DNA from 3 places in the Streptomyces sp. NPDC107765 genome. Region 3 is predicted to be linked to each of the others. Evidence: riboswitches for the same ligand, from Rfam matches in the RefSeq annotation. Region 3 holds a riboswitch; each other region holds the start of a gene.
The links. A riboswitch is a leader RNA that binds a small molecule or an ion and turns the genes downstream of it on or off. The one in region 3 is predicted to bind S-adenosylmethionine.

Region 1 (9,393 bases), on a different contig from region 3:
GCGACTCGTTCTCCCGGCGGGCGGCCTCCAGGTCGCCCCGGATCCGCTCGGTCTCCGTACGCGCCTCGCCGCGCGCCTGTGCCAGCTCCTCGCGCAGCCGGACCAGCTCCCGCTCGGCCTCCGCGCCGGCCCGCTCGTCGCGCGCCCGCTGCGCCTCCTCACCGGCCGCCGCGACCAGCTTCACCCAGCCGTCCGGGCGCAGCACATAGGCGGCCGCGGCGACGTCGAGCGGATCGGCGGCGGCCGGCGGAGTGCCGCTCTCCAGCGCCTCGGCCAGCTCCGGCTGGGCCTCGCGCAGCTTCCCCGCGATCCGCTGCCGGAAGACCGCGTCGCTCTCCAGCGCCGCGGCCATCGCGTTCCCGGCGAACTTCGCCCGGCGGGTGGGGGTGAACCGGGCGTACTGCCGCAGCGGCGGCGGGAGTTCGGCGACGGTCAGCGCGCCGAACGACTCCGCGGTGAGCGCCACGACACGGCGCCGTACGCCCTCGGGCAGCGGTCGGTCGAGCACCTCGTCCGCCGCACCCTCGGGTACGTCATGACGCTCGGCCCCCGGCTCCCCTTCTGGACGGTCCACCACGGCTGCTTCGCTCCGATCTCAGGCGCTCGCGCCCGGCCGGTCCACCAATTCGATCTGGTCGACCGCGTTGCACCAGCGGCAGCGCACGGACTCGATGCTCTCACTGAGGACCTCGCGCTCCTCCACCTTGGGCTCGCCGGCCAGGTCCAGGTGGACGTACTCCACGACCTTGGCCTGGCGGGTCACATCGAAACGGGTGAGGTTGCCGCACAGCGTGCAGCGCCACCGGGTTTCGGCCGTCGGCAGGGGAACAGCCATCGTGTCGTCCTCTTTCGGTGCTCGTCGGTCGTCTGCTGCTGCGCCGTTCACGCGGTGCGCCGTCGGACTGCGGAAGTACGCAAAGTACTGCCTGCAACCCTACGGCCTGATGGGGGGCGGGTGCGGCCCTGCCCGGGAGCCGGGACGCGGCGAGGCACTCTGCCCCGATTGCCCGCATTACGCCATGATCACCTCATGACGGCGCCGGCTCCCCCACCCCGTTCTCCCCGTTCTTCTCGGTCTCCCCGTTCTCCTCGTGCTCCTCGTTCCGCCCGTCCTCTCCTCCCCCGGCTCTTCTTCCGTCGGCCGCGCTCCTCCGGCCCGCTCCCCCGCCCGCCGCATCCGGCCCGGGCCCTGGCCGCGATGTTCTCCCGGCTGACGAACGTGCTGATCGCCCTGTGCTGTGCGGTCTTCGTGATCGGCCCCGCCTCGGGCCTGAACCGGACCTACGGCACCGGCGACGCGCTGCTGCGGGCCCAGTCCGCGTACTTCGAGCGGTGGGGCGTGGTCCCCGTGGAGCTGTGGAGCGGTTCCCTGCGGGCGCTGATCACCCCGCTCTCCGCGCTGTTCGTGCACGGCAGCTGGCTGCACCTGCTCGGCAACATGCTGTTCCTCTACGTCTTCGGCGGCATGGCCGAGGCGCGGATGGGCCGGCTGCCGTTCGCGGCCTTCTACCTCATCATCGGATACCTGGCGCTGCTCGGCTACGCGGCCGCGCACGCCGCCTCGGCACAGACGCTGGTGGGCGCCTCCGGCTCGATCGCCGGCATTCTCGGCGCCTTCCTGTACCTCTTCCCCCGGGCCCGGGTCACCAGCGTCTTCCCCTTCCTCTTCTTCCTCCCGCTGCGCTTCCCCGCCTGGGTCGTCCTGCTGTTCTGGTTCTTCCTCCAGTGGCAGGCCGCCCAGGACGACCCCAACGGCCCCGGCGTCGCCTACCTCGCCCACGTCATCGGCTTCGCCCTCGGCTTCCTCTACGCATGGCTGCGCTACCGGAGGGATAGTGTGGGATCCACCAGCGGGAACGTCCGGGCGAATGAGGGAGAGAGCCAGCCGTGATCACGTCGATCGTGCTCATCAAGACCAGCGTGGACCAGATCCCGGAGATCGCCGAGAAGATCGCCGCGCTGGAAGGGGTCAGCGAGGTCTACTCCGTCACCGGCGCGCACGACCTGATCGCGATGGTCCGCGTCGCCAAGCACGATGACCTCGCCGACGTCATCCCCGGCCGCATCAGCAAGATCCCCGGCGTCGCCTCCACGGAGACGCACATCGCCTTCCGCACCTACTCGCAACACGACCTGGAGGCCGCGTTCGCGATCGGGCTCGACGCGTAGCGCTGCGCTTCGGGGTGCCTCCCACGTACTTGGCCGTCCCGCCGCGGGGCGCTGCGCTTCGCGGTGCCTCCCACGTACTTGGCCGTCCCGCCGCGGGTGTTGTTCGCCGTTGCGCTTTGCGGCGCCCCGCACGTAGCTGACTCTCCCGCCGCGGGTGTTGTTCGCCGTTGCTCCCCCACTGCCTAAAGGGCGTGGGAGGTACCCCCAGCGGCGGGCGTTTGTGTGTCGAGTGCGGTGACAGCCCTCCAGACTTCGTCCTCCGGTCTGTCCCCTCCCGTTGGTGGGAGTTAGGAGGCCGGTGGGGGCGGGCCTCGTTCAGAAAGTGCCTGGCGTCGTGGGGTAGTTGGGAATACCCTCCCCAGCCCGTCGAGTTGAGGCCCTGCAGGGGGCCCTCGCAACCCTTACGGGATCTGTTCGACCGTCCCGTAGGGGTAGCCAGGTCCCCTTGCATGCCTCAACGCCCGCCCCCACGCACCGCATTCCTCTCCCCCAACGGGAGGGGACGGGCCGGAGGGGCCGGTGTTTGGGACGTAAAGCGACAGCAGTCCCAAACACCGGCCCCGGAGGCCCGTCACCGTACCCACCACAACCCCAGCCCGCCGCAGGCGCCACGGCGACCAACTCCCGCGGCGCCGCAGACAACCACGTGCGGGGCGCCGCAAAGCGCAACGGCGACCAGCAACCGCGGCGGGACGGCCAGGTACGTGGGGATCAGGCGTCAGCCGGTACGCAACGGCCGTTCTCCGTGCGGTAGTTCCAGCGGGCGCCGTCGGAGACGAGTTCCCTGACCGCGCGCACGAAGCGGTCGACGTGTTCGTCGGGGGTGCCGGCGCCGAAGGAGACGCGGATGGCGTTGAGGGATCGCTCGCCGGGGGACGCGTCGGGGGCGCCGCACTCGCCGGGGTCCTGCGGGTCGGTGCCCAGCAGGGTGCGGACGAGCGGGTGCGCGCAGAAGAGGCCGTCGCGGACGCCGATGCCGTACTCGGCGGAGAGCGCGGCCGCGAAGTGGGAGCTGTTCCAGCCGTCCACCACGAAGGAGAGCACGCCGACGCGCGGGGCGTCGTCGCCGAAGAGGGACAGGACGCGCACCTCGGGGACCTCGGCCAGCCCCGCGCGGACCCGCGCGATCAGCTCCTGCTCACGGGCGACGAGCGTGTCGAAGCCCGCCTCGGTGAGCGCCTTGCAGGCGGAGGCGATGGCGTAGGCGCCGATGACGTTGGGCGAGCCGGCCTCGTGCCGGGCGGCCGTGGTGTGCCACTCGACGTCGACGCCGCCGTCGGTGCGGCGCGAGACCGTGCGGCTGGCGCCGCCGCCCGCCAGGTACGGATCGGCGTCCTGGAGCCAGTCGGCGCGGCCGGCCAGGACACCGGTGCCGAACGGCGCGTACAGCTTGTGGCCGGAGAAGGCGACCCAGTCGACGTCCAGTTCGGCGAGGTCGACGGGGTGGTGCGGGGCGAGCTGCGCGGCGTCGAGGACGATCCGGGCGCCGTGCGCATGCGCCGCGGCGGCCAGCTCGCGGACCGGCCACAGCTCGCCGGTGACGTTGGAGGCGCCGGTGACGCAGACCAGGGCCGGGCTGTACGGCTCGCGGTCGGCGAGCGCGCGCTCCAGGGTCGCGACGGCCTGCTCCGGGGTGCGCGGGGCGTTGAGGTAGGTGACCGTCAGGTCGGCGCGCTGTTCCCACGGCAGCAGCGACGCGTGGTGCTCGGTCTCGAAGACGAACACCCGGGTGTTCTGCGGGAGTACGGCGGCGAGCAGGTTCAGCGAGTCGGTGGTGGAGCGGGTGAAGACCAGTTGGTCGTCGGTGCGGCAGCCGAGGAAGTCGGCGATCGTGCGGCGGGCGTTCTCGAAGAGGTCGGTGGAGAGCTGCGAGAGGTATCCGGCGCCGCGGTGCACGCTGCCGTAGTAGGGGGCGTAGGCGGCCACGTCGTCCCAGACCCGCTGCAGGGCCGGGGCGCTGGCGGCGTAGTCCAGCGCGGCGTAGTCGACCTCGCCGCCGGTCACGAGGGGGACCAGGACGTCGCGGCCGAGGACCGGCAGCGGGGCACAGACGGAACGGTCGGCGGCAACGGCGGAAACAGACATGGCGAACTCCCGTGAGGCGTAAGCGAATTCGCTGCGGGGCAGAGGCGCGTGCGGCGCTTTCGGGTGTGCCGAAGCGCGCGGCGCGGGGCGCAGCGTGAAAAGGAAAAAGGGTGCGGAAAAGGGGCCGTTGAGCCCTATCGCATTCGCTGATTCACGGAAGTTCTCCCTCGAGGACCAGGATCCCTGGCGAGGGATCCGCGCTTGCCGCAGACCTCGCTGCCTGCGGCCTGGTCATCACCCGGGGCACCCCGCCACGGAAGGAGGGTTGCCGGACAGCGGGCCGGGGCCTGTGTCGCTGTCACTCGTGACCTGCGCAGCATCATGCCACAAGAGCATTTACGCGCAAGGGCTCAGTCCATATGACGGACTGAGCCCTGCGTCACACCCTGCGTCACCGGCCGCTCAGGCGTTGCTGGCGGCCACCCAGCGCTCCAGCGCCCGCTTGGCCGCGCCCGAGTCGATCGACGCGGCGGCCTGCTCGATGCCGAGGCGGATGCGGTCGGCCAGCGGGGCGTCCGACGGCTCCAGCGCGGCGAGCGCGGCCGCGGAGTTCAGCAGCACCGCGTCACGGACCGGGCCGGTCTCGCCGTCCAGCAGCCGGCGGGCGACGTCCGCGTTGTACGAGGCGTCCGCGCCGCGCAGCGCCTCGACGGGGACGAGCGGGATGCCGACGTCGCGGGGGTCGAAGGACTCCTCGCGGACCGTGCCGTCCCGCACGATCCAGACCCGGGAGGTGGCCGTCGTGGTCAGTTCGTCGAGGCCGTCGTCGCCGCGGAAGACGAGGGCGGACGAACCGCGTTCGGCGAGCACGCCGGCCAGGATCGGCGCCATGCGGGCGTCCGCGACGCCGGTCGCCTGGGCCTTCACCCGGGCGGGGTTGGTCAGCGGGCCGAGCACGTTGAACGTGGTGCGGATGCCGAGCTGGCCGCGGGCGTTGGCGACGTGCCGGAGGGAGGGGTGGAACTTCACCGCGAAGCAGAAGGTGATGCCGGCCTCCTGGGCCACCTCGGTGACCCGCTGCGGGGTGAGGTCGAGGTTGACGCCGAGCTTCTCCAGGACGTCGGAGGCGCCGCTGGCGGAGGACGCGGCGCGGTTGCCGTGCTTGACGACCTTGGCTCCGGTGCCGGCCACGACGATCGAGGACATCGTGGAGATGTTGACGGTCTTGGCGCCGTCGCCGCCGGTGCCGACGATGTCGACGCTGGGGCCCGGGACCTCGATCAGCCGGGCGTGCGCGTACATCGTCCGGACCAGGCCGGAGATCTCCGCGACGGTCTCGCCCTTGGCACGCAGGGCCACCGCGAAGCCGGCGATCTGGGCGTCGCTGGCCTCGCCCCGCATGATCCGGTCCATCGCCCAGGCGGTGTCGTCGGCGGTGAGGTCGCGGCCGTCGAGCAGGGCGTTCAGGATGCCCGGCCAGGTGTGGGCCGCCACGCTGTCGCCGCCGACCGGGGTCACAACGTTCATGGTCCACGCTCCTGGTCTGTGTCCTGCTTATGTCGTCACCCTATCGAGAGGGGCGATATGCCGGAGGGCCCCGTCCGACGTGCGGACGGGGCCCTCTGGGTGGCGTACTACCTACGGTGCGCTACGAGGCGCGCAAGGGATCAGTGGTGGCCGTGGCCGCTGGTGATCTCCTTGTACTCCTCGACCGTGGGCTTGGGGATGACGTTGTCCTCGCCGTAGTAGCTCTTGGAGAGCTTGGCGCGGAGCTTCTGCGACCGCTTGATCTTGCGGCGGACGCCGTTCTCGTCGACCTCCGGGCCCAGCTCCAGCGGCTCGGGCTGCTCGTGCTGCGTCAGGAAGTGCAGCTGCTCCTGGTCGAGCGGCTCGTGGACCTCGATGAACTCGCCGTGCGGCAGGCGCTTGATGATGCCGGACTCGCGGCCGTGCAGCACCTTGTCCTTGTCGCGCCGCTGCAGACCCAGGCAGATCCGCTTGGTGGCGATGAAGCCCAGCACCGGCCCGACGAAGAACGCGATCCGGACGAACCAGGTGATCGAGTTGATCGACAGGTGGAAGTGGGTCGCCCACAGGTCGTTGCCGCCACCGATCAGCATCACGAAGTACGCGATCAGCCAGGCCACACCGAAGCCGGTGCGGGTGGGCACGTTGCGCGGGCGGTCCAGGATGTGGTGCTCGCGCTTGTCACCGCGGACCCAGGACTCGACGAACGGGTAGACCGCGATGGCGACCAGGACGAGCGGGAAGAGGAGGATCGGGATCAGCACACCGAAGTTGATGGTGTGGCCCCAGAAGTTCCACTCCCAGCCCGGCATGACACGGACCAGGCCCTCGGCGAAGCCCATGTACCAGTCCGGCTGCGCACCAGTGGAGACCTGGTCCGGCCGGTACGGCCCTATGGCCCACACGGGGTTGATGCTGGCGACCGCGGCGATCACCGAGATCACGCCGAAGACCAGGAAGAAGAAGCCTCCGGCCTTGGCCATGTAGACCGGCAGCAGCGGCATGCCGACGACGTTGGTGTTGGTCTTGCCGGCACCCGGGAACTGCGTGTGCTTGTGGTAGAAGACCAGGATCAGGTGCGCCACCAGCAGGCCGAGCATGATGCCCGGAAGCAGCAGCACGTGCACCGTGAAGAACCGCGGGATGATGTCGTGCCCGGGGAACTCGCCGCCGAAGATGAACATCTGCAGGTACGAACCGACCAGCGGCATCGCCAGGATGACGCCCTCGATGAACCGCACGCCGGTGCCGGAGAGCAGGTCGTCGGGGAGCGAGTAGCCGGTGAAGCCGGTGAACATGCCGAGCACCAGCAGCAGGAAGCCGAACAGCCAGTTGACCTCGCGCGGCTTGCGGAAGGCGCCGGTGAAGAACACCCGCATCATGTGGACCATCATCGCGGCCAGGAAGACCAGCGCCGCCCAGTGGTGGATCTGGCGGATGAGCAGACCACCCCGGACGTCGAAGCTGATGTCCAGCGTCGACTCGAAGGCCTGGGTCATCCGGATCCCCTGCATGGGCACGTAGGACCCGTGGTAGGTCACCTCGGCCATGCTCGGGTGGAAGAACAGCGTCAGGTAGACACCGGTCAGGATGATGATGATGAAGCTGTAGAGCGCGACCTCACCCAGCATGAAGGACCAGTGGTCCGGGAAGATCTTGCGCATGTTGGACTTGGCGAGGCTGTAGATGCCCAGCCGGCCGTCCGCCCAGTCGGCGATCCGCTCGCCCCGCGGCGCCTGGCCGCGGCGCGTGGTGGTCGCGCTTGTTTCGTTACTCATCCGCGCTCCCAGAAGCTCGGGCCGACGGGCTCCTCGAAACCGCTGGCGGCCTCCAGGAAGCCGTCCTTCACCGTGATGTGCAGCTGCGGCAGGGCGTGTCCGGCCGGGCCGAAGATCACCCGACCGCCGTCGGAGAGGTCGAACGTCGACTGGTGGCAGGGGCAGAGCACGTGGTGCGTCTGCTGCTCGTACAGGCTGATCGGGCAACCCACGTGGGTGCAGATCTTCGAGTAGGCCACGATGCCCTCGTGGGACCACGCGAGTTCCTGCTTGTCCTTGATGTTCTGCGGCTGGATCCGCACGAGCATCAGGGCGTCCTTGGCGATCTTCTCGTTGAAGTCCTCCTGGTCCTCCTCCAGGCCCTCGGGCTTGGCGAAGGTCAGGGAGCCGACCGCGATGTCCTCGGGACGCAGCGGGAGGTTGGTGGACTGGTTGACGAGGCGAACGCCCTTCTTCCAGTTCGTCGTGCGCAGCTTCGTCCCGGGCAGCGGCCCGAGGTCACGCAGCAGGACGACACCGGAGAGCGGCACCAGGGCCAGCGCACCGAACATCGTGTTGCGGATCAGCTTGCGGCGGCCGAATCCCGACTCCTCGGCACCCACCTTGAAGTCCGCCAGGACCTTGGCCTTGACCTCGGGGCTGGCCTCGATCGGGTGGCGGTCGTCGGCGACCTCCACGTCCGACATCAGCGTGCGGGCCCAGTGGACCGCGCCGGCGCCGATGCAGAACAGGGCGGCACCCAGCGTCAGGCCGAGCGCGAAGTTCAGCGCGCTGATGTGGCCGATCGGCCAGATGTAGACGATCTTGTCGATCGGGATGGCCACATAGGCGGCGATGAAGGCCACCGTGGCAATCATGGACACCAGGAAGAGCAGGGCGACGGTGCGCTCGGAGCGCTTGGCGGCCCGCTCGTCGATGTCCTGCTTGCGGTGCTCGTGGGCCGGCAGGCCCGGGTCGGCGAACGGGTCGTCCGCCGGGCGCACCGCGCCTTCGTGAGCCTCCCGCTCAACGGGCAGGTTTTCTTCTGGCACGTCTTCGTGTCGTCCAGTCTCGCTCATGACTTCTTGGCCTTCGTAGTCCGGGCTGCGACCCAGATGGCGACCGCGACCAGCGCGCCCAGGCCGAAGATGTAGCCGAAGAGCCCCTCACTGACCGGACCGAGACCGCCGAGGTCGAGGCCACCGGGGCTCTCGGATTCATCGCCGTTGACGGCGCCGAGGTACGCGATGATGTCCTTCTTGTTCTGCTTGCTCAGCGAGCCGTCACCGAAGGAGGGCATGTTCTGCGGGCCGGTTTCCATGGCCTCGTAGATGTGCTTGGGGTCCACGCCCTCGAGCGTCGGTGCGAACTTGCCGTCGGTGAGGGCGCCGCCCTTACCGGTGAAGTTGTGGCACTGCGCGCAGTTGGTGCGGAACAGCTCGCCGCCCTTGGCGATGTCGGCACCCTCGGAGTTGTACTGCGACTTCTCCGGGATGGTGGGGCCGGCACCCAGCGACGCGACGTAGGCCGCCAGCTGCTCGCGCTGGGCGTTGTTGTAGATCGGCCTCTTCCGCGGCACCTGGGCGCCGGGCTGCTGGGCCGGCATGCGGCCGGTGCCGACCTGGAAGTCGACGGCTGCCGCGCCGACACCGACCAGGCTCGGGCCGTCGGACGTGCCCTGACCGCCGGTGCCGTGGCAGCTGGCACAGCCCACGGCGTAGAGCTTCTTGCCCTCCTTGATGGCAAGGGACTGGGCGGTGTCATCGGCCTGAGCCTTGTCCGCCGGCGCGAACGCGGCGTACAGCCCCCCGGTGACCGCCAGCGCGAAGAGTAGGACGACGAGCGCCGCCAGCGGATGGCGCCGTCGTGCGGAGAGCTTTTTCACGGATTACCCCGGTGTCAGGATCTTCTGCGT
Region 2 (9,393 bases), on a different contig from region 3:
CGAGCCAGATCTTCCACGGAGACGGTCTCCCGGCGGGCGAACGGATGCCCTGTAGGGACGGCGAGCATGCGTGCCTCCCGCACCAGGACCGGCCCCATGACGATGCCCTCTTCGTGCATCGGATAGCAGGTCAGCGCGATGTCCACCTCGCCGCTGCGCAGCCACGGCAGGACTTGCGGCAGGTGCGCCTCTTTGATCTGGACCTCGCAGTCGGGGTGCCTGGTGCGGTACGCCTGCTTGGCGCCGACTAACAGCTGGCCCGCCGCCGGCCCGGTGAAGGCGACCCGCAACAGCCCGGTCAGCCCCTTCCCGGCGTCGACGGCCCGCTCGAACGCGTCGGTGATCCGGGCCCAGGCGGGGCGTATCTCTTCATACAGCTGCCGCCCCGTCAGGGACAGCTCCACCCGGCGGCTGGTGCGGTTGAACAACGGGACGCCGATGCGGCGCTCCAATTTGGCGATGGTCTGGCTGACCCGGGCAGTGGAGACGTGCAGCCGCTCGGCGGTGCGGCCGAAGTGCAGCTCCTCGGCGAGCGTCAGGAACGCCTCCAGCTCGTGCCGCTCCAGCATCCCGCATCCTCCATCGTTAATCGAGGCTTCACGGTCGTTGCACAGGTGCGCATTGATGCCCGGTCCGGACCGCAGCAGGATCAGAGGCGTTGAAAGGCCGCCTCACCTGCACAGGAGAACATCATGTACGTCACCCGCGACCGCGCCCTGACCGCCCCCGCGCACGACACCGCCGCGGCCGTCGCAGAACTCAGGGACCGGGCGGAGATCACCGACACGCTCTACCGCTTCGGGCTGGGCCAGGACCTGAAGGACAAGGAGCTGTTCGCCTCGGCCTTCGCCACTGACGCCGAGCTGGACTTCCGCCCGGCCGCCTCCAAGTGGGGGGCCAAGCCGCCGCTGATGTCCGGGCGCGACACCATCGTCACCACCATTCTGGACATGTTCACCGGCCGGGTGGACACCACACACCAGATCACCAACACGCGGATCACCATCGATGGCGACACCGCCCGGCTCACGGCCCTGGTGGAAGCCCAGCACCTGCTCATCGCCGACCCCGCCACCCACGCGCTGCTGAAGAACCCCTACGACGTCGACCTGGTCCGCGACGGCGACCGCTGGGTCATCCGTCGGCTTCGCATCGACAACGCCTGGTACACCGGCGACCCCACCGCGATCTTCGGTTGACACCCGCCCCACCGCACAAGGGCCTCCTGACCCGGAGACCTCATGGCCCGCTCGACTCCCTGCACAACTCCCCACCCCTTGGACCAGGAAGGACACGACATGAAGAGCACAGTGACCGGCGGACGGCCGGTACTGACCCGTCACGCCGAGGCGGAGACCTGTGCCGACCCCAGCAGTGTGATGACGCTGCTCGCCGACTCGGACAGCACCGCGGACGGCTTCACCAGCTACCGGTCCACGTTCGCCCACGGCGCCGTGGGGGCACCCGCCCACTTCCACACCAAGGCGACGGAGCTGTTCTTCGTGATCAGCGGGTCCCTCCAGGTACTGGTGGGCGAGGAGGTCACCGTCCTGGAGGCAGGCGACTTCCTGGCCGTGCCGCCCCACACCCCGCACGCCTTCGCCGCGGCGCCGGGCTGTGAGGCGGACGTGCTGTTCGTGTTCACGCCGGGCATGGACCGGTTCGACTACCTGCGCCTGCTCGGCCGGGTGATGCGTGGCGAGGCCGACGCGAAGGAGATCGCCGCCTCCGCGGAGCGGTTCGACAACCACTACGTCGACAGCCCCGTCTGGCGGGCTGCCCTGGAGGTCTCGGCGTGATCGACTCCACCGTCCCGGTCCGGGTGGCCCGGCCCTCGCGGGACCTCGCCGCCGCCGAACGCTTCTACGTGCACGGCCTCGGCCTGGCCGTCCTGTGGCGCACGACCGAGCGCATGCCGGGCGAGCACGACCTGCTGATGGTCGGCCCGCCCGGCGCCGCCTGGCATTTCGAGCTGACGCACGATCCGGAGCGGCCGCTGGAGCCGACCCCGACGGTGGACGACCTGTTCGTCGTCTACCTCGGCAAGCCGGCGGACGAGTCCCTGATCGACCGCCTGGTCGCGGCCGGCGGTACCCGCGTTCCGGCGCACAACCCGTACTGGGACGAGCACGGTGTGACGATCACCGACCCGGACGGCTACCGCCTGGTGCTGTGCTCCCGCACCTGGGCCTGAGCTGCATGAACAGGCCCTAGTTGAGGTAGACGGCCTCGCGTACCCCGCACGGGATGAAGTACGTAAACGGCGCGATGCAGGTATCCGAGATGTGGTGGTAGGCGATGCCGCCCGGCTTGCAGGACCGGGCTGGCCACCGGTCGTCGTACTGGACAACCCGGGCGGGCGGACGATCCCCTGGACTCGCCGCACATGATCCTCTCGGCCATGTACGGCGACCTCACTCTCGAAGCTTCCCTGGAGCCCGGAGGCGCACTCGGTCGCTCCAGCAGGTTCAAGCCGCCGCCGACGCGCAGGGTGAAATCGATTGGGACGTCTCGGTTGATTCCACCATCGTGCGGGCTCATCAGCATGCAGCCGACGCTCGCACCGATCCGTCGGCGGAGTGGCCGCAGGGAAACGGAGGTGAAGGAGGTGGCCGTGAAGCCAGCCGGACCCGGGACGGTGATCACGGTGACTCCGGCTTCGTGGCGCCGCAGGGTGCTGCGAAGTATGTCGTCGGACGCAACGGTCGTTGCGGCAACGTTTGCGGCGGCAAGGGCCGTTGAGGATCGGGCGGGGCGTTCCTCGGAGGTGACCATGTCGATTCCCTTCAGCGTCTGGGCGTGGTGGGGCATGGCGTTGTCGGGCACTGCGGCTGCCTGTTCAAGGCGTCGGTGCCGGATGGCGGCCCGGGGTGCGCACCAGCAGGAAGTTCGTACGGCGGCGCAGGGTGAAGCCGATCGACTCGTAGAGGCGGATGGCGGTGGTGTTGCTTGCGTGGGTGTGGAGGAAGGGGGTCTCCCTGCGTTCCCTGATCCCGGCCGCCACCGCCCGGACCAGTCGCGTGGCCAGCCCCTGCCCACGGTGTGCCGGATGGGTGCAAACGGCACTGATCTCCGTCCAGCCCGGCGGATGCACGCGTTCCCCGGCCACCGCGATGAGCCGTCCGCGATGCCGGAGACCGAGGTAGGTGCCGAGTTCGACGGTGCGGGGCAGGAAGGGACCCGGCTTGGTCAGGGCGATCAGGTCCAGGATCTCGGGGATGTCGTCGAGCCCGAGCCGCACCGCTTCGGGGGCGGGTTCGGCGCGTAGCCCGGTGTCGACCAGTTGGACACCCTGCCCTCTTTCCACGATCTCCCATCCATCGGGGACGGCCTGCGCTCCCGTAACGGCGGTGACGGTGTCCGTGCCGACCAGCGCGGTCAGGTCGTCCCAGGCCCCCGGGTCGGCCGGGTCGGCGAGGGCGGTGAAGGGGCACACGTCCAGGGGATAGCGGGCAGCTTGGCCGACGCGGTCGGCGAACCCGGCGTGCGGGCCGGCCAGCGCCGCCCAGACAGCGTTGTCGAGGAGGTGCGGTTCGGACGAGCTGTGGGCAGGGGAAGGGGAGACGCTGGTGGACATGGTGGTGGGAACGCTCCATGGCATCCGTGGAATTCCTGGCGGAGGGCAGGCATGGGGAGGCGGCGCGCCCGGGGACTCCGACATGACGCCGGAGTCCCCGGGCGGTCCCGGGCGGCAGTCGCCCGTGCGAGCGTTGATCAGGAGTTGTCGAGCGGCAGGCCGGGCGGGTTGACCTGGGAGGTCTTGACGGCCTCGTTGGAGAGGTTCCAGGCGGCCAGCCACTTGGCGTACTGGCCGTGCTTGATCAGGTAGTTGATGGCCTCGGAGACCGGCTCGGCCAGCCCGCTGCCCTTCTTCGCCGTCGCGGCGATCAGTCCCTGGAGCTTCGCGCCGGCGCCGGAGTACTTGCCGGCGCTACGGGTCGCGTTGGGGGTGTTCGCCGTGTGGGTGGTGTGGTAGGCGATGCTGGGATTGGGGCCGAAGTGGGCATCGACCTTCCCGCTGTTCAGCGCCAGGTAGACGCTGTTGTTGTCCGGGTAGTACTTGACGGTGAGGTCCTTGTTCTCCTTCTTCAGCTTCGCCTTCCACTCCAGCAGGACCTTCTCCTGGTTGGTGCCCCGGCTCACCGAGACCGTCTTGCCGGCCAGGTTCTTGTAGTCGCCGTCGAAGTTCCAGGCGCTCTTCTTGGGCACCTCGAACCCGAGGTTGTCCTGCCGGTAGGTGGCAAACTCGTACTTCTTCTTGCGTTCCTCGGTGTCGGTGACGTTGGAAAAGGCCGCGTCGACCTTGCCGCTGTCGATGCCGACGAAGAGGTTCTCCCAAGTCGAGTTCTTCAGCTCGGGCTTGAGGCCGAGGACCGCGGCCACCAGTCGACCGAAGTCGGGCTCGGATCCGGTGAGGGTCTTCTGGTCATCCCCCACGTACTGAATCGGCACGGAGCCGGTGGGCAGGGCACCGACGCCGATGACCAGCTTGCCCTTCTTGGCGATCGACTTGGGCAGCTTGGCGCTGATGGACTTGACCTCGGAGACCTTGAGGTCGGTCTCCTTGGCGGCCCCGTTGGAAAGGGCGCCCACGGTGACCGTCCCGGAGGACTTGCCGGAATTGCCGGCCGCTTCGCTGTTGCCTCCGCAGGCGGCGAGGCCGATGGCGAGGGTGGTGACGGCGGTGCCCGCCGTAAGGCCGCGGAGGAGTCTGCTGCGAAGGCTGGGGGTGCGCATGGTGGTCCTTGTTCGGTGAGTGGTTGTGGTGACGTGTTGCGTGTTCGGCGGGGTCAGAGCACCTTGCTCAGGAAGTCCCTGGTCCGCTCGTGTTTCGGGTGGTCCAACACCTCGGTGGGCGGGCCCTGTTCGACGATCCGGCCCTCGTCGAGGAAGACAACCTGGTCGGCGACCTCACGGGCGAAGCCGATCTCGTGGGTGACGATGATGAGGGTGGTGCCGCTGGTGGCCAGGTCCTTGATGACGGCCAGCACCTCGCCGACCAGTTCGGGATCGAGCGCCGAGGTGGGTTCGTCGAAGAGGATGACCCCCGGCCGCAGGGCGAGCGCGCGGGCGATGGCCACTCTCTGCTGCTGGCCACCGGACAGCTGCCGCGGATAGGCGCCGACCTTGTCGGCCAGACCCACCCGGCCGAGCAGCTCGCGGGCCAGCTCCTGGGCCTGGGGCTTGGTCAGCTTCCCCGTGGCAACGGGAGCCGCCGCCACGTTGTCCAGCGCGGTCAGGTGCGGGAAGAGGTTGAAGTTCTGGAAGACAAAGCCGATCCGGCTGCGCTGGGCCAGGATGACCCGTTCGCTCAGCTCCTTGAGCCTCTCACCGTACCGGCGTACGCCGATCGGCTCGCCGTTCACGCTGACGTACCCGACCTCGGGCTTCTCCAGGTGGTTGATCACCCGCAGCAGGGTGGACTTGCCGGACCCGGACGGCCCGAGAATCACGGTGACCTCGCCCGGCCGCACGGTCAACTCGACGCCGTCCAGCACCCGGTGAGCGCCGTACCACTTGTGCACGTCGTGGACCTCAACGGCAGCCGGACGTATCTCGGTGGTGTCGGTGGTCTCATTCAGCTCGGTGGTCTCGATGGTCTTGATGGTCTCGGTGGTCATATCGCCGCCTCCCTCCGGGCTCGGGCCCGCAGATCACGCAGACCCGTCCGCAACTTCTGCAACGGCGTCGGCGGAAGGATGCGCGTCGCGCCCCGGGAGAAGTACCGCTCGACGTAGAACTGGACGATCGAGACCGCACTCGTGAGGATCAGGTACCAGACGGTGGCGACCAGCAGCAGCGGGACGATGTCACCCGGGTAGGTGCTGCCCATGCTCTGCGCGGATCCGAACAGATCGAGCAGGGACACGTAGAAGACGAGCGAGGTGCTCTTGATGAGATTGATCAGGAGATTGACGTAGTTCGGGGTGATGGAGCGCAGTGCCTGCGGAAAGACGATCTTCGTGAACTGGTAGCTCTTCGGCAGACCGAGTGCCGATGCCGCCTCGTGCTGCCCCTGGTCGACCGCGAGGATGCCGCTCCGCACCACCTCGGACGCGTACGCCGCCTCGTTCAGGCTGAGTCCGACGACCGCGACGACGATGTCGGTGGCGAGCCGGGACTCGTCGAAGGTGAAGAACGCAGGCCCGAACGGAACCCCGAGACTCAGCGTCTTGTACAGCGCGCTGAAGTTGTAGAGGAACAGCAGCACCACGATCAGCGGAACCGAACGGAACAGCCATGTATAGGTCCAGCTGACCGCCCGCAGCACCGGGCTCCGGGAGAGCCTGCCCATGGCGACCAGGATGCCGCCGAGCAGACCCAACACGGCGCTGCACGCCGTCACTTCGAGGGTGATGAGCAGACCGTCGAGGATCGTCGGGCGCAGGAACCAGTACTGGAACCGGTCCCACTGATAGAAGGGGTTGGTCACCAGTCCGTGGACGATCTGGGCGACCAGCACCAGCACGATCGCCGTGGCGATCCAGCGGCCTGGTCTGCGCAGCGGCAGGATCCGCTGTGCTGACAGTGGCCGCGGGGCGGTGTCAGCACCCGGCCGTTCGGCCTCGGCGGGTCGTACGGAACGAGGCGCGGAGGAGGGTTTGGGGGTCTCCTCGGCAGGAGGCGCTGAGGCGAGGGATACCGCAGCGCCAGGAGATTGACTCATGGAGGGCTCCAGCGAATTGGGACACCCCGGACCGCAGATACGGCAACGGCACCGCAGAGCCGACAGGACTCTGCGTGACGATGCGCACGGGGCACGCGGAACGGGGGCTGGGCAGGAAGGACGCACACCGCGACAGCGGTGGCATCAGAGATTCAGAAGACCGTCAGCCTTGGCAGAAGACACAGCCGGTACAGGTGCCTGTGCCGGTGCCGGTACACAGCGCGCTGTTGACGCGAAGCAGATCGACCGACCGGTTCGCGCACAGCAACAGGCAGCCACGGCGCCGCCATGCGGCCGTCCCGAAAGCTGCGTACATTGCATCACCGTCACTGTTCCGGCCCCTGGGGGCCTCGCGCTTACCGAATGTCTTCCGGTCCGGTCGTCACCTGGGGCACCCCACCGCGGCGCGAGGGTTGCCGGTCAGCAAGCCAGGGCTTGTCGCTGACGCTCATGACCGATCTGCGGCGTAAGTTAGACAGACCTCGGACATGGTTGTCAAAGCCTGCCCGACCTGTGGGACGAAAAAACGAGTCGGGGTGAACCTGGTGAGATGCCGACGAGTCCCACATGCGCATCCACGCAGGTCACAGCCCCGCCGTGGCGATACGGCATGGCGCAATACTCCGGCAACACACCTGGTCGGCAAACGCGGTTACGGTCCCTGCCATGCCCTCCACACAACGCCTCCGCCAACAGCAGGGTGCCGACCCGACGAGCCCGACCGCGGCCGCCGCGTGGCGTCGGCGGCTGCGCGCGGACCAGGCTCGGCAGCTCGCGGACCTGCTGCGGCAGCAGGTGCTCGGCGGAGCGTTCCCGGACGGGGCACTGCCGCACGAGGCGACCCTGTGTGCCGACTACCGAGCCAGCCGCAACACCGTGCGCCAGGCGCCGGATCTGCTGCGCGCCGAGGGGCTGGTGGAGCGGGTACCGGGGGTGGGCACGGTGGTGGTCGCCGAGAAATACCCGCACGCACTGAACCGTCTGCAGGGCCTGGCCGAGACTCTGCACGAACACGGCAGGGTCAGCAATGAGGTCCGCACCGTCGGGCCGGTCGTGGCCCCCGCCTGTGTGGCAGAGCGGCTGGGCGTGCCGGACGGCAACGAGGTGCTGTACGTGGAGCGGCTGCGACGGCTCGGCGGGCTGCCGCTGTCGCTGGATCTCACATACATCCCCCTGGACATCGGCGTGCGGCTGCTCGGTGCCGACCTGGAGAACACCGACATCTTCCGGCTTCTGGAGGAGCTCACCGGGCAGCCGCTCGGCACCGCCGAGATCACCCTGGAGGCGGTCAACGCCGACGCGCACTCGGCGGCCGTGCTGCAGGCGCCGCGCGGTGCGGCGGTGCTGATGCTGGAGCGGCTGACCCATCTGTCCGATGGCCGGCCCGTCGACCTCGAGTTCATCCGGTTCCGCGGTGACCGCATCACCATGCGGGGGCTGCTGCACCGCTCGCTCTGATACGCCTGATCTGGCGGCATGTGGTTCGGCTGGCCGATTCTTGCCGCCGTCGGCCACGTCCCCGACCTTCGGCCCGCAGCGGAACTACGCACTGCCCGGCGTCGGCTCGTACGCCGGTGCCGCCATCGCCGACGGTGACCTGGCCAAGGTCGGCTGGGTCATCGCCACCGTGGCCGTGATGGTCATCGCCGTCGCCTTCTTCATCGGCACCATCGAGCTGGTCACCGTCCTCCACGACAAACTCGGCCTCAACGACCCACTGACCGGCTGGATCTCCTCCAACCTCGACAATGCCGGCTTCGTCATCGTCGGCCTGTTCGTGGTGGTGTGGGCGGCGGCACTGGCGTACTGGCGCCTGGCCGGCCCTAAAGGTCGAGCTGATGCTGGTGTGTCGTGTGCGTGGGTGCGTAGCCGAGACCGTCGTTGATCTGTCTCATGTGCGTGTTGCTGTCGGCGGTGTCGGTCAGGAGGCCACCGAGGTCCGGATAGTCCCTATGGGCCTGTCGGATCGACTCGGCCTTCATCCATCGGCCGAGGCCGTGTCCACGGTGCTCGGGCAGCACACCGGTGCCGTAGTGCTGGCCGTCACCTGCGCCGTTGCCGGGGATGACGAGTTCGGTGAACCCGGCGATCGAACCGTTGGAGGCGTCGATGGCGACGACGGTGTGCAGGTGGTCGCCTCGCTGTTCGACGGCCTTCGCCGCGGCCCGCACGCGGTCCACGTCCCAGGTCACGGTGCCGTAGTCGGTGTCGTCCATGGGCATGTCGTCCATGGCGCGGCGTGAGGCGGCGAACGTCTGGGCAAGGTCGTCGGGGACAGTTCCCTGCCAGGACATCAGCCGGTAGCCGGGATGCGGACGCTCGATGACCTCGGCGAGGACGGCGGTATCCACGTCAGCCAGCGGCAAGCGGGTGAACCTCAAGGTGAGGACCTTCCGGAAACCGCGCGCTGCCAGGAAGTGGTCGCCGGGCGATCCGGCTTCTGCCTGCGCGACAACGCAGCGTCGGGCGTTGTCCCGGGCGGTGGCCACGGAGATGTTGAGGAGCCGGGAGCCGACGCCCTTGCGGCGCTCCGCGGGATGAACACGAAGGTCGAGCTCGGCCAGGTGCTCTTGTCCGCCATCGAACAGGCGCAGAAAGGCCGTCCCGGCAGGGATGGAATCCGCGTCCGACGCCAACCAGGCAAGACGCCGGCCGTGCGGCCCGTGAGCGGGGTCGGTCAGTGGGGTGATGCGAAGGGACAAGGTGTCTCCGTCGTGAGGAGGTGG
Region 3 (9,393 bases):
GACGAGAACCTCGGCACCTGCGTTCACCACACTGCGCTCGGAGACCATGTCGCGAGGTTAACCAGTGACAGATCCGTGCAAACGTGCGACGCGGGTCAGGCCGCCCGCCTGGCCGCGTATTCCGGGATGTCGGCCATGGGCGGCCGTTCCTCGGTGTCCACGTCCGTGGTGCGGGGCACGAAACCCGCGTCGCCGCGGTCGAACTGGGTGAGCCGCGGCCGCACCAAGTGACCGCGCGCGAGCCGGAGTTGGGCGGTGCGGTAGATCGCGGCGGCCATCCGGCCGAGGGCCTGGCCGTCCTGATGGCGGTGCTTGCGTACGCCGACGTCCACCTGGGCGAGCGCGTCCAGGCCGACGGTGTGCAGCGCGTCGACGAGCAGACCCAGTTCGACGCCGTAGCCGACCGGGAAGGGCAGCCGCTCCAGCAGGGCCCGGCGGGCCGCGTACTCGCCGCCCAGCGGCTGGACGAAACCGGCCAGCTGCGGCCAGTGCAGGTTGAGCAGCGGACGCGCGACGAGTTCGGTGACCCGGCCGCCCTGGCCCGGACCCGCGCCCGCGCCCCCGGTCTCCAGCGGGCGGTCGTACATCGCCTTGACGAACTGCAGGTCCGGATCGGTCAGCAGCGGCCCGACGATCCCGGAGACGAAGGTCGCGGAGAACTCGCGCAGATCGGCGTCGACGAAGCAGATGATGTCGCCGGTGGTCGCGAGCAGCGAGCGCCACAGCACCTCGCCCTTGCCGGGGACGGCGGGGATCCGCGGCAGGACCGCGTCACGGTGGACGACCTTGGCGCCGGCCGCCGCCGCGACGTCGGCCGTCCGGTCGGTGGAGCCGGAATCCAGCACCACCAGCTCGTCGACCAGCGGGACGGCGTCGGTCATCAGCTCGGCACGGATCGCCGTCACGATCGTGCCGACGGTGGCCTCCTCGTCCAGTGCGGGCAGCACGACACTGACCGTCCGGCCCGTCTGGCGCTTGGCCGCCAGCAGCTGATCCAACGGGCGATCGGCAGCCGACCAGGAGCGGCTGCGCAGCCAGCGCTCCACCTCTTCCAGCACGTCTACGACTCCTCGGTGGCCGCCGGTGCAGCGGTCGTCAGGTGATCCATTGTGTGATCCATCTCGCGGTTCGGACGACTATCTCAACCGTCAGTTCCTTCGGTTACAGTCTTGAACAACGCGGATGACCCTCGCATGTCGGGGTCGCCACGCGACAAACGCCTGGGTTTCGGCCCAGCGCCATACCGCTCATCCAGAGGGGCAGAGGGATACGGCCCGTTGAAGCCCCGGCAACCCTCCAGTCGGTCTCGGCGTGTGACGCGCGCGAGGCTCCCGGCTAGGGAAGGTGCCAAATCCGTCTCGCGACGAGATGCGCCGCGAGGAAGATGAGGAGAAAGGGCCTCGCCTCCATGGCTGTGCAAGTCACCGAAACCGCCGGAACCGCTGCCACCCCCGCCCCCGTCGCTCTGGGCCCCGCCGTCGCGCTGTCCTGCCGGGAGTGCGGTGAGCGCTTCGACCTCGGCCCGATCTTCGCCTGTGCCAGCTGTTTCGGGCCGCTCGAAGTCGCCTACGACCTGCCGAGCGGCGACCCTGAGGCCCTGAGGAAGCAGATCGAGGCCGGCCCGGACAACATCTGGCGCTACGCCCCGCTGCTCCCGGTCCCCGCCGACGTGGCCGAGAAGCCGAACCTCAACCCCGGCTTCACCAAGCTCGTCAAGGCCGACCGGCTCGCCGCCGAGCTCGGCGTCACCGGCGGCCTGTACGTCAAGGACGACTCCGGCAACCCCACCCACTCCTTCAAGGACCGGGTCGTCGCGATCGCCGTCGAGGCCGCCCGCGCCTTCGGCTTCACGACCCTGTCCTGCTCCTCGACCGGCAACCTCGCCGGTGCGGTCGGCGCCGCGGCGCGCCGCGCGGGCTTCAAGTCCTGCGTCTTCATCCCGCACGACCTGGAGGCCGGCAAGGTCGTCATGGCCGCGGTCTACGGCGGTGACCTGGTCGGCATCGAGGGCAACTACGACGACGTCAACCGCTTCTGCTCGGAGCTCATCGGCGACCCGCTCGGCGAGGGCTGGGGCTTCGTCAACGTCAACCTGCGGCCGTACTACGGCGAGGGTTCCAAGACACTGGCGTACGAGATCTGCGAGCAGCTCGGCTGGCGGCTGCCGGACCAGATCGTCATCCCGATCGCGTCCGGCTCCCAGCTGACGAAGATCGACAAGGGCCTCAAGGAGCTGATCGCCCTCGGGCTGGTCGAGGACAAGCCGTACAAGATCTTCGGCGCCCAGGCGGAGGGCTGCTCGCCGGTGTCGACGGCCTTCAAGGCCGGGCACGACGTCGTGCGCCCGCAGAAGCCGAACACCATCGCCAAGTCGCTGGCGATCGGCAACCCGGCGGACGGCCCGTACGTGCTGGACATCGCGCGCCGTACGGGCGGTGCGGTGGAGGACGTCAACGACGAGCAGGTCGTGGATGCGATCAAGCTGCTGGCCCGCACGGAGGGCATCTTCGCGGAGACCGCGGGCGGCGTGACCGTCGGCGTGACCAAGAAGCTCATCGAGGACGGTGTGCTCGACCCGGCGCTGACCACCGTTGTCCTCAACACGGGTGACGGTCTGAAGACACTGGACGCGGTCGCGCCGACCACCGGGCCCACGGCGACGATCCGTCCGAACCTGGATGCGTTCCGCGCGGCCGGCCTGTCCGGCTGAGCCCGCGCCGCTCTTCGCACCCGTACTCCGTAATCCCTGTCCGGAAGGCAGAACCATGAGCGTCAAGGTCCGCATCCCCACCATCCTCCGCACGTACACCGGCGGCGAGGCCGAGGTCACCGCCGAGGGCGCGACCCTCTCCGAGGTGATCGCCGACCTGGAGAAGAACCACCAGGGCATCGCGGCCCGGGTGCTCGACGACGCCGGCAAGCTGCGGCGCTTCGTGAACGTCTACGTCAACGATGACGACGTCCGCTTCGAGCAGGGCCTCCAGACGCCGACGCCGGAGGGCGCGGGCGTCTCGATCATCCCCGCGGTCGCCGGAGGGTGCTGACCTTCCGTCCCGATTCTTGATCCGCGGCCCCTCCTGGCGCGCGGGATCATCCGGACGTTGATCGAACAGGCGTGGATTTGCGCCATCTCTTCCCCCGCTTGACCGGAATTGCCCCGTCCATCGAAATCGGACGGGGCAATTCCGTTTCGTGAAAGGGGATAGCATTGTGGCGATCTCCTCGGTGTATATGTCCCGGGGTATGCCGAGCGCATAAGAAACCGTGCCGAGTTGTGCTCAAAGTGTGTGCGGCATTTGTCGGTTAGGCACGTCTATGCCCGGCCCGGGTTGCCCGGGAGAATCGCGATTTCGCCGCATATAGCCGATTCTCCGGTGCCAGAATTCTCGTCCGATTGACCTGTTGCGCTGGGCATCGGTCCAGATACATTCAGCGGCGGTCGACGCGTTCCGGCGCACACCCCACGGGCCTTTCGCGGGGTGAGGTCTGACCCGGGTCCGCGGAGTGCGGTCCTGCGCAAGGGCCAGTAATAGGGGAGTTAGGCATGGCTCAGGGCACCGTCAAGTGGTTCAACGCGGAGAAGGGGTACGGCTTCATCGCGGTCGACGGTGGTGCGGATGTATTCGTCCACTACAGCGCGATCCAGATGGACGGCTACCGCACCCTTGAGGAGGGCCAGCGGGTCGAGTTCGAGATCTCGCAGGGCCAGAAGGGGCCGCAGGCGGACATGGTCCGGGTGGCCGGCTGAGGCGCCGACCGACTGCTGCGTTGTGAAGGCCCGTACCCCTGAAGGGGTACGGGCCTTCTGCCGTGCGACCCAAGGGGCGGACCTCCCGGCTGCCGCCCCTCGACGGGTGGCCACGCCCTGAACGGCTTGCACTCACATGCCCCGAGTGCTAATCATTGCGTTAGCACTCTCCCAGTGAGAGTGACAACGAAGGACCGGGTCGGTGAGGCCCGCAGGCCGGGTGGGGCAAGGAACCACACAGGCTTGCAGGTCGTCCGTCGCGGGCGCCAGCGCGGTCCGGAGCAATCCACCCCAGTCCGGGAGGACCACTTCACATGGCCAAGATCATCGCGTTCGACGAGGAGGCACGGCGCGGTCTCGAGCGCGGGATGAACCAGCTCGCCGACGCCGTCAAGGTCACCCTCGGCCCCAAGGGCCGCAACGTCGTCCTCGAGAAGAAGTGGGGCGCCCCCACGATCACCAACGATGGTGTGTCCATCGCCAAGGAGATCGAGCTCGAGGACCCGTACGAGAAGATCGGCGCCGAGCTGGTCAAGGAGGTCGCGAAGAAGACGGACGACGTCGCCGGTGACGGCACGACGACCGCGACCGTCCTGGCCCAGGCCCTGGTCCGCGAGGGCCTGCGCAACGTCGCCGCCGGTGCCAACCCGATGGCCCTGAAGCGCGGTATCGAGAAGGCCGTCGAGGCCGTCTCCGCCGCCCTGCTGGAGCAGGCGAAGGACGTGGAGACCAAGGAGCAGATCGCCTCCACCGCCTCCATCTCCGCCGCCGACACCCAGATCGGCGAGCTGATCGCCGAGGCCATGGACAAGGTCGGCAAGGAAGGCGTCATCACCGTCGAGGAGTCCCAGACCTTCGGTCTGGAGCTGGAGCTCACCGAGGGTATGCGCTTCGACAAGGGCTACATCTCGGCGTACTTCGCCACCGACATGGAGCGTATGGAGGCGTCGCTCGACGACCCGTACATCCTCATCGTCAACTCCAAGATCGGCAACGTGAAGGACCTGCTGCCGCTCCTGGAGAAGGTCATGCAGTCCGGCAAGCCGCTGCTGATCATCGCCGAGGACGTCGAGGGCGAGGCCCTGTCGACCCTGGTCGTCAACAAGATCCGTGGCACCTTCAAGTCCGTCGCCGTCAAGGCCCCGGGCTTCGGTGACCGCCGCAAGGCCATGCTCGGCGACATCGCCATCCTCACCGGTGGCACCGTCATCTCCGAGGAGGTCGGCCTCAAGCTCGAGAACGCCGGTCTCGACCTGCTCGGCCGCGCCCGCAAGGTCGTCATCACCAAGGACGAGACCACCATCGTCGACGGTGCCGGTGACAGCGAGCAGGTCCAGGGCCGGGTCAACCAGATCCGCGCCGAGATCGAGAACAGCGACTCGGACTACGACCGCGAGAAGCTCCAGGAGCGTCTGGCGAAGCTGGCCGGCGGCGTGGCCGTCATCAAGGCCGGTGCCGCCACCGAGGTCGAGCTCAAGGAGCGCAAGCACCGCATCGAGGACGCCGTCCGCAACGCGAAGGCGGCCGTCGAGGAGGGCATCGTCGCCGGCGGTGGCGTGGCCCTGCTGCAGGCCTCCTCGGTCTTCGAGAAGATCGAGCTGGACGGTGACGAGGCCACCGGTGCCGCGGCTGTGAAGCTGGCCCTGGAGGCCCCGCTGAAGCAGATCTCGGTCAACGCCGGCCTTGAGGGCGGCGTCGTGGTGGAGAAGGTGCGCAACCTGGCCGTCGGCCACGGTCTGAACGCCGCCACCGGCGAGTACGTCGACATGGTCGCCGAGGGCATCATCGACCCGGCCAAGGTCACCCGCTCCGCGCTGCAGAACGCCGCCTCCATCGCGGCGCTCTTCCTCACCACCGAGGCCGTCATCGCCGACAAGCCGGAGAAGGCCGCCGCGGCCGCTCCGGGCGGCATGCCGGGCGGTGACATGGACTTCTGATCCACCGCGCCGGACCTCCGGCCCGCTGGACCAGAACGCGCTGATCCTCCCGGATCACCCGTCCTGAACGTCGGGGCGGCACCCTCCTCCCAGGGGGTGCCGCCCCGACGGCGTTTGCGCCCCGGCCCGCCGCCGTGCCCTGAGCTTCTCGGGGTGAGGACGGCACGGCGGTTACGCTGTGCACCGGATCGGCTATGAACAGTCACGGTCAAGGGTCTCGGGGTGGCCGCGCCCCCTGTGATCGCAAACGAAGGAGTGTTCGTGCGAGCCAGGGTGCGTAGAGGTCTGATCAGGTCCGATGTGGGCGGCAACTGATCATGTCCGGGCAGGAGCGGAACGCGAACCGGCAGGGGGGACGGGCGCGAGGCGATGACCATGCGGTGCCGCCGCGGCACGCGGGGGAAGCGGCTCTGCGGTACGCGGGAGAAACGGCGCAGCGGCACGCGGGCCGGTCCGGCGATCCCGGCCGCCGGGACGTGTGGGCGGCCCGGCTGCTCGCCGTGGCCGCCGTGCTCTACAACGGCTGGCTGCTGGAGTTCGTCCTGCCGACCGGCCTCGACCCCCGGCACTCGTACGTCAGTGAGCTGTACGCCGCCGACCAGCCGCTGCGCGGTCTCTTCGGCGGCATCGAATGTGTCTGCGCCGTCCTGGTCGTCCTGGGGGCGCTGCTGGCGTACGGCCCGGCGGCGGGCCGCTGGTCCCGTGCCGGGTGGGCGGCGCTGGCCGGTCTCGGGCTGTCGTCGCTGGCCGACGTGGCGCTGCCGATGCGCTGCGCGCCGTCACTGGAGCCCGGGTGCGAGGCCGTGCATCCCTGGCACACGGCCACCAGCGCCCTGGCCCACTTCTTCCTCTTCGCGTCGATGGCGCTGCTCAGCCGCGCCGCCGTGGCCGAGCGCCCGCACCGGCAGCTGATCCGCCGGTGGGGGCCGCGGGTGCTGGCGCTGGCCCTGCCGGCCGCCGTGTGCACCGTGGGCCCGCTGTTCGGCCGGCCTGGCTGGCACGGCGTCCCGCAGCGCATCCATCTCGTGCTGGTGGGCGTGTGGTTCGCGCTGCTGGCCGCCGAATCACTCCGGTCGGCCGCGGCGGCCCGGGCGTCCGTGGCGCCCCCTGCGGAGATCCCGGCGCCTGCGCCTACTCTCTGAGCGGTCGTCACGCGAGGCCTGGGGAAGGCCGTTGAGCGGCTGGTATGTGAGGGGCGGGGGCGGGGGCGGTACAGGCCGGTTGTCACGCGGCGCCGGGGGCCCCACCGATCAGCCGTCGCGTCGCGGCGGGGCGCACACGTTCTCTTTGCGCCACCTTCACCACTCCACTACAACCCTCTTTCTCCCTCGCGGGTCTCCTCAACGCTCAACGGCGCCACCCCAACTGCCCCCGCACACCTGGGAGATCGAGCCCCGCATGGCCCACCACCTGCGTACGACCCTGGCCGCCGCGGCCGCCACCGCGCTCGCCGCCGGGCTGCTGACCGTCGCCACCGGCACCGCCTCGGCGGCGGGCCGCGCCGACGCTCCCGCCGCCGCTGCCAACGGCCGGCAGGGCGACTTCAACGGCGACGGCTACCGCGACCTCGCCGTGGCCGCGCCCGCCGCGACCGTCGACGGGAAGCAGCGCGCCGGCGCCGTCACCGTCTTCTACGGCTCCGCGCACGGCATCGACGCCGCCCGGCACGCCACCCTCACCCAGAACTCCCCGGGCGTTCCGGGCGCGGCCGAGTCCGGCGACCTGTTCGGTGGGAGCCTGGCCGCCGGCGACTTCGACTCCGACGGCTTCGCGGACCTGGCCGTCGCGGCGCCGTACGAGGACGTCTCGGGCGATGTCGACGGCGGGACCGTTCAGATTCTGTGGGGCGCGTCCGGCGGCCTCTCCGGGAGGGGCAGTGCCACCCTCGCCGACCCGGCCCCCGCGCAGCACGACCGCCTCGGTGCGGCGCTGGCCGCCGGCGACTTCGACCGGGACGGCAGGGCCGACCTGGCCGTCGGCACCTCGTCGTCCAAGCTCCACGTCTTCAAGGGCGGTTTCAGCCGGGCCGGCACGCCCGGCGCCCACACGGCCCTCTCCCTGCCGATCCTCGGCGAGGCCACCAACGGCATCCTCAACCTGACGGCCGGTGAGGTCACCGACCAGGGCTACACCGACCTGGTGGTCAGCGCGTACGACAACCGGAGGCCCTACGTCAACGTCAACTACTACCTGCCGGGCACCCCGTCCGGGCTGTCCGCGGCCGCTGCCAAGCGGCTGCCGGCCGGCCTCATCACGGCCATCGGCGACGTCGACGGCGACGGCTTCGGCGACCTGGTCACCGGGATGATGTTCGAGGACATCCCCGGCGGTGTCACGGGCGGCAAGGTCAATGTCATCCACGGCTCGGCCGGCGGCCCGCGCGTCGACCGGATCGACACCCTCACCCAGGAGTCCGGTGCGATCCCCGGCAGCTCCGAGAAGGGCGACAGCTTCGGCTACGAGGTCAGCCTGGGCGACATCGACGGCGACGGTCGGCAGGACCTGGCCGTCTCCGCCGCGAAGGAGTCCATCGACGGCGTGCGCAGGACCGGCGCGGTCACCGTCCTGCACGGCTCCCCCTCCGGCCTCGACACCGGCCACCGCGTCCAGTACTTCCACCAGAACTCCCCGGGCGTCCCCGGCGCCAACGAGAAGGACGACCTGTTCGGCGGTGAGGTCTTCCTCTCCGACCTCAATGGCGACAAGCGGGCCGATCTGATGGTGGGCGTCACCTACGAGAACGGCGGCGACGGTGCGGTCATCACCCTTCCCTCCGACGGCAGCCGCCTCACCACCACCGGCTCCCGCTACATTTCCCCGTCGGCGGCGGGCGTCTCGACGGCGGGTGCGCCGCAGTTCGGCAGCGTGACGGCGGGCTGAACCTGGCGGACAAGTGGTGGGCGGTGGGCGGTTTCGGCCGGCCGGGCGGTGGGCCGCAGGCAGTGGCGATCGTCAACCGCAGAGGGTGGTCTCACTCCTTCGAGGGTGGCGGATGTCCGGAGCTCCTGGTATTTGACCGAACCGATCGATGACTGCGCGCCGGACGCGTACGCTGCTCCGACGATGACCGAGTTTGTCGAAGAAGTCCGTTCCCGTGTGGTGCGCCTGCTCCGAATGGCCAACACCACGGACGACCGGCTGCGCAAGCAGATCATCGCCTACGCCGACGCGACCCCCGAGCCTCCGCTGATGGGCGCGGACGGGATCGGCACGACGGGTTGCCCCCGCTGCCGCCGCACGATGTGGCAGCAGCGGGACGCCGAAGGGCCCGTCTGGGTCTGCGCGTTCTGCGGCCACGTCGAGGCGGTGGCCTCCCGCACACACGAGGGCTCCGAGGCGTAAGGAAGCTGTCTCCCTCCTTACGTTCCGGCAGTTGCCCGGGTGGTGGCGGACGGCGCGGCGGGGGCCGCAGTCTCCGCAGTCGCCGTTTCCCCTGTTTCTGCTGCTTGCGCTGCTTGCGCTGCGTGCGCCGATTCTGGCGCTTCCGGCACTTCCGGCGCTTCCGGCGTGTGCGGTGGGGCGTTGAGGTCGGTGCGCATCTGCTTGCTGAAGCCGAAGAGGTACGTCGCCAGGAAGCCGGTCAGATAGCCGACGGCCAGCCCCGTCGCGTAGACCGCGAGTGTGGTGACGATGCCGTGGTTGCCCTGGACCAGGGGGGAACAGCGCCCAGCCGGAAGGGCCGATGGCGGTGGCGCCGACGGCGTCGCC

Region 1: linked by a shared signal. The riboswitch ahead of ACZ7MX_RS37450 (aminotransferase class V-fold PLP-dependent enzyme) and the one ahead of thrC (threonine synthase) in region 3 are both predicted to bind S-adenosylmethionine.
Region 2: linked by a shared signal. The riboswitch ahead of ACZ7MX_RS39095 (amino acid ABC transporter permease) and the one ahead of thrC (threonine synthase) in region 3 are both predicted to bind S-adenosylmethionine.

The regions. Positions count from the first base shown of each region.
Region 1 is NZ_JBVKBL010000024.1:84,700-94,092, reverse strand. Features, by position in the region: gene ACZ7MX_RS37470 (NYN domain-containing protein) at 1-577, opposite strand, end outside; gene ACZ7MX_RS37465 (hypothetical protein) at 596-835, opposite strand; gene ACZ7MX_RS37460 (rhomboid family intramembrane serine protease) at 1,199-1,891, shown strand; gene ACZ7MX_RS37455 (Lrp/AsnC family transcriptional regulator) at 1,888-2,169, shown strand; gene ACZ7MX_RS37450 (aminotransferase class V-fold PLP-dependent enzyme) at 2,881-4,254, opposite strand; SAM riboswitch class IV at 4,447-4,564, opposite strand; gene trpD (anthranilate phosphoribosyltransferase) at 4,657-5,721, opposite strand; gene qcrB (cytochrome bc1 complex cytochrome b subunit) at 5,862-7,499, opposite strand; gene qcrA (cytochrome bc1 complex Rieske iron-sulfur subunit) at 7,496-8,557, opposite strand; gene qcrC (cytochrome bc1 complex diheme cytochrome c subunit) at 8,554-9,363, opposite strand.
Region 2 is NZ_JBVKBL010000029.1:9,038-18,430, reverse strand. Features, by position in the region: gene ACZ7MX_RS39135 (LysR family transcriptional regulator) at 1-569, opposite strand, end outside; gene ACZ7MX_RS39130 (nuclear transport factor 2 family protein) at 693-1,199, shown strand; gene ACZ7MX_RS39125 (cupin domain-containing protein) at 1,299-1,799, shown strand; gene ACZ7MX_RS39120 (VOC family protein) at 1,796-2,194, shown strand; partial or broken gene ACZ7MX_RS39115 (Tn3 family transposase) at 2,211-2,396, opposite strand; gene ACZ7MX_RS39110 (GNAT family N-acetyltransferase) at 2,840-3,577, opposite strand; gene ACZ7MX_RS39105 (ABC transporter substrate-binding protein) at 3,715-4,737, opposite strand; gene ACZ7MX_RS39100 (amino acid ABC transporter ATP-binding protein) at 4,791-5,555, opposite strand; gene ACZ7MX_RS39095 (amino acid ABC transporter permease) at 5,618-6,667, opposite strand; SAM riboswitch class IV at 7,015-7,123, opposite strand; gene ACZ7MX_RS39090 (GntR family transcriptional regulator) at 7,334-8,125, shown strand; partial or broken gene ACZ7MX_RS39085 (HoxN/HupN/NixA family nickel/cobalt transporter) at 8,292-8,552, shown strand; gene ACZ7MX_RS39080 (GNAT family N-acetyltransferase) at 8,491-9,369, opposite strand.
Region 3 is NZ_JBVKBL010000002.1:770,240-779,632, reverse strand. Features, by position in the region: gene ACZ7MX_RS07895 (alpha,alpha-trehalose-phosphate synthase (UDP-forming)) at 1-48, opposite strand, end outside; gene ACZ7MX_RS07890 (glucosyl-3-phosphoglycerate synthase) at 96-1,058, opposite strand; SAM riboswitch class I at 1,245-1,391, shown strand; gene thrC (threonine synthase) at 1,409-2,710, shown strand; gene ACZ7MX_RS07880 (MoaD/ThiS family protein) at 2,766-3,044, shown strand; gene ACZ7MX_RS07875 (cold-shock protein) at 3,545-3,748, shown strand; gene groL (chaperonin GroEL) at 4,063-5,685, shown strand; gene ACZ7MX_RS07865 (DUF998 domain-containing protein) at 6,066-6,827, shown strand; gene ACZ7MX_RS07860 (FG-GAP-like repeat-containing protein) at 7,084-8,565, shown strand; gene ACZ7MX_RS07855 (PTS transporter subunit EIIC) at 8,638-9,393, opposite strand, start outside.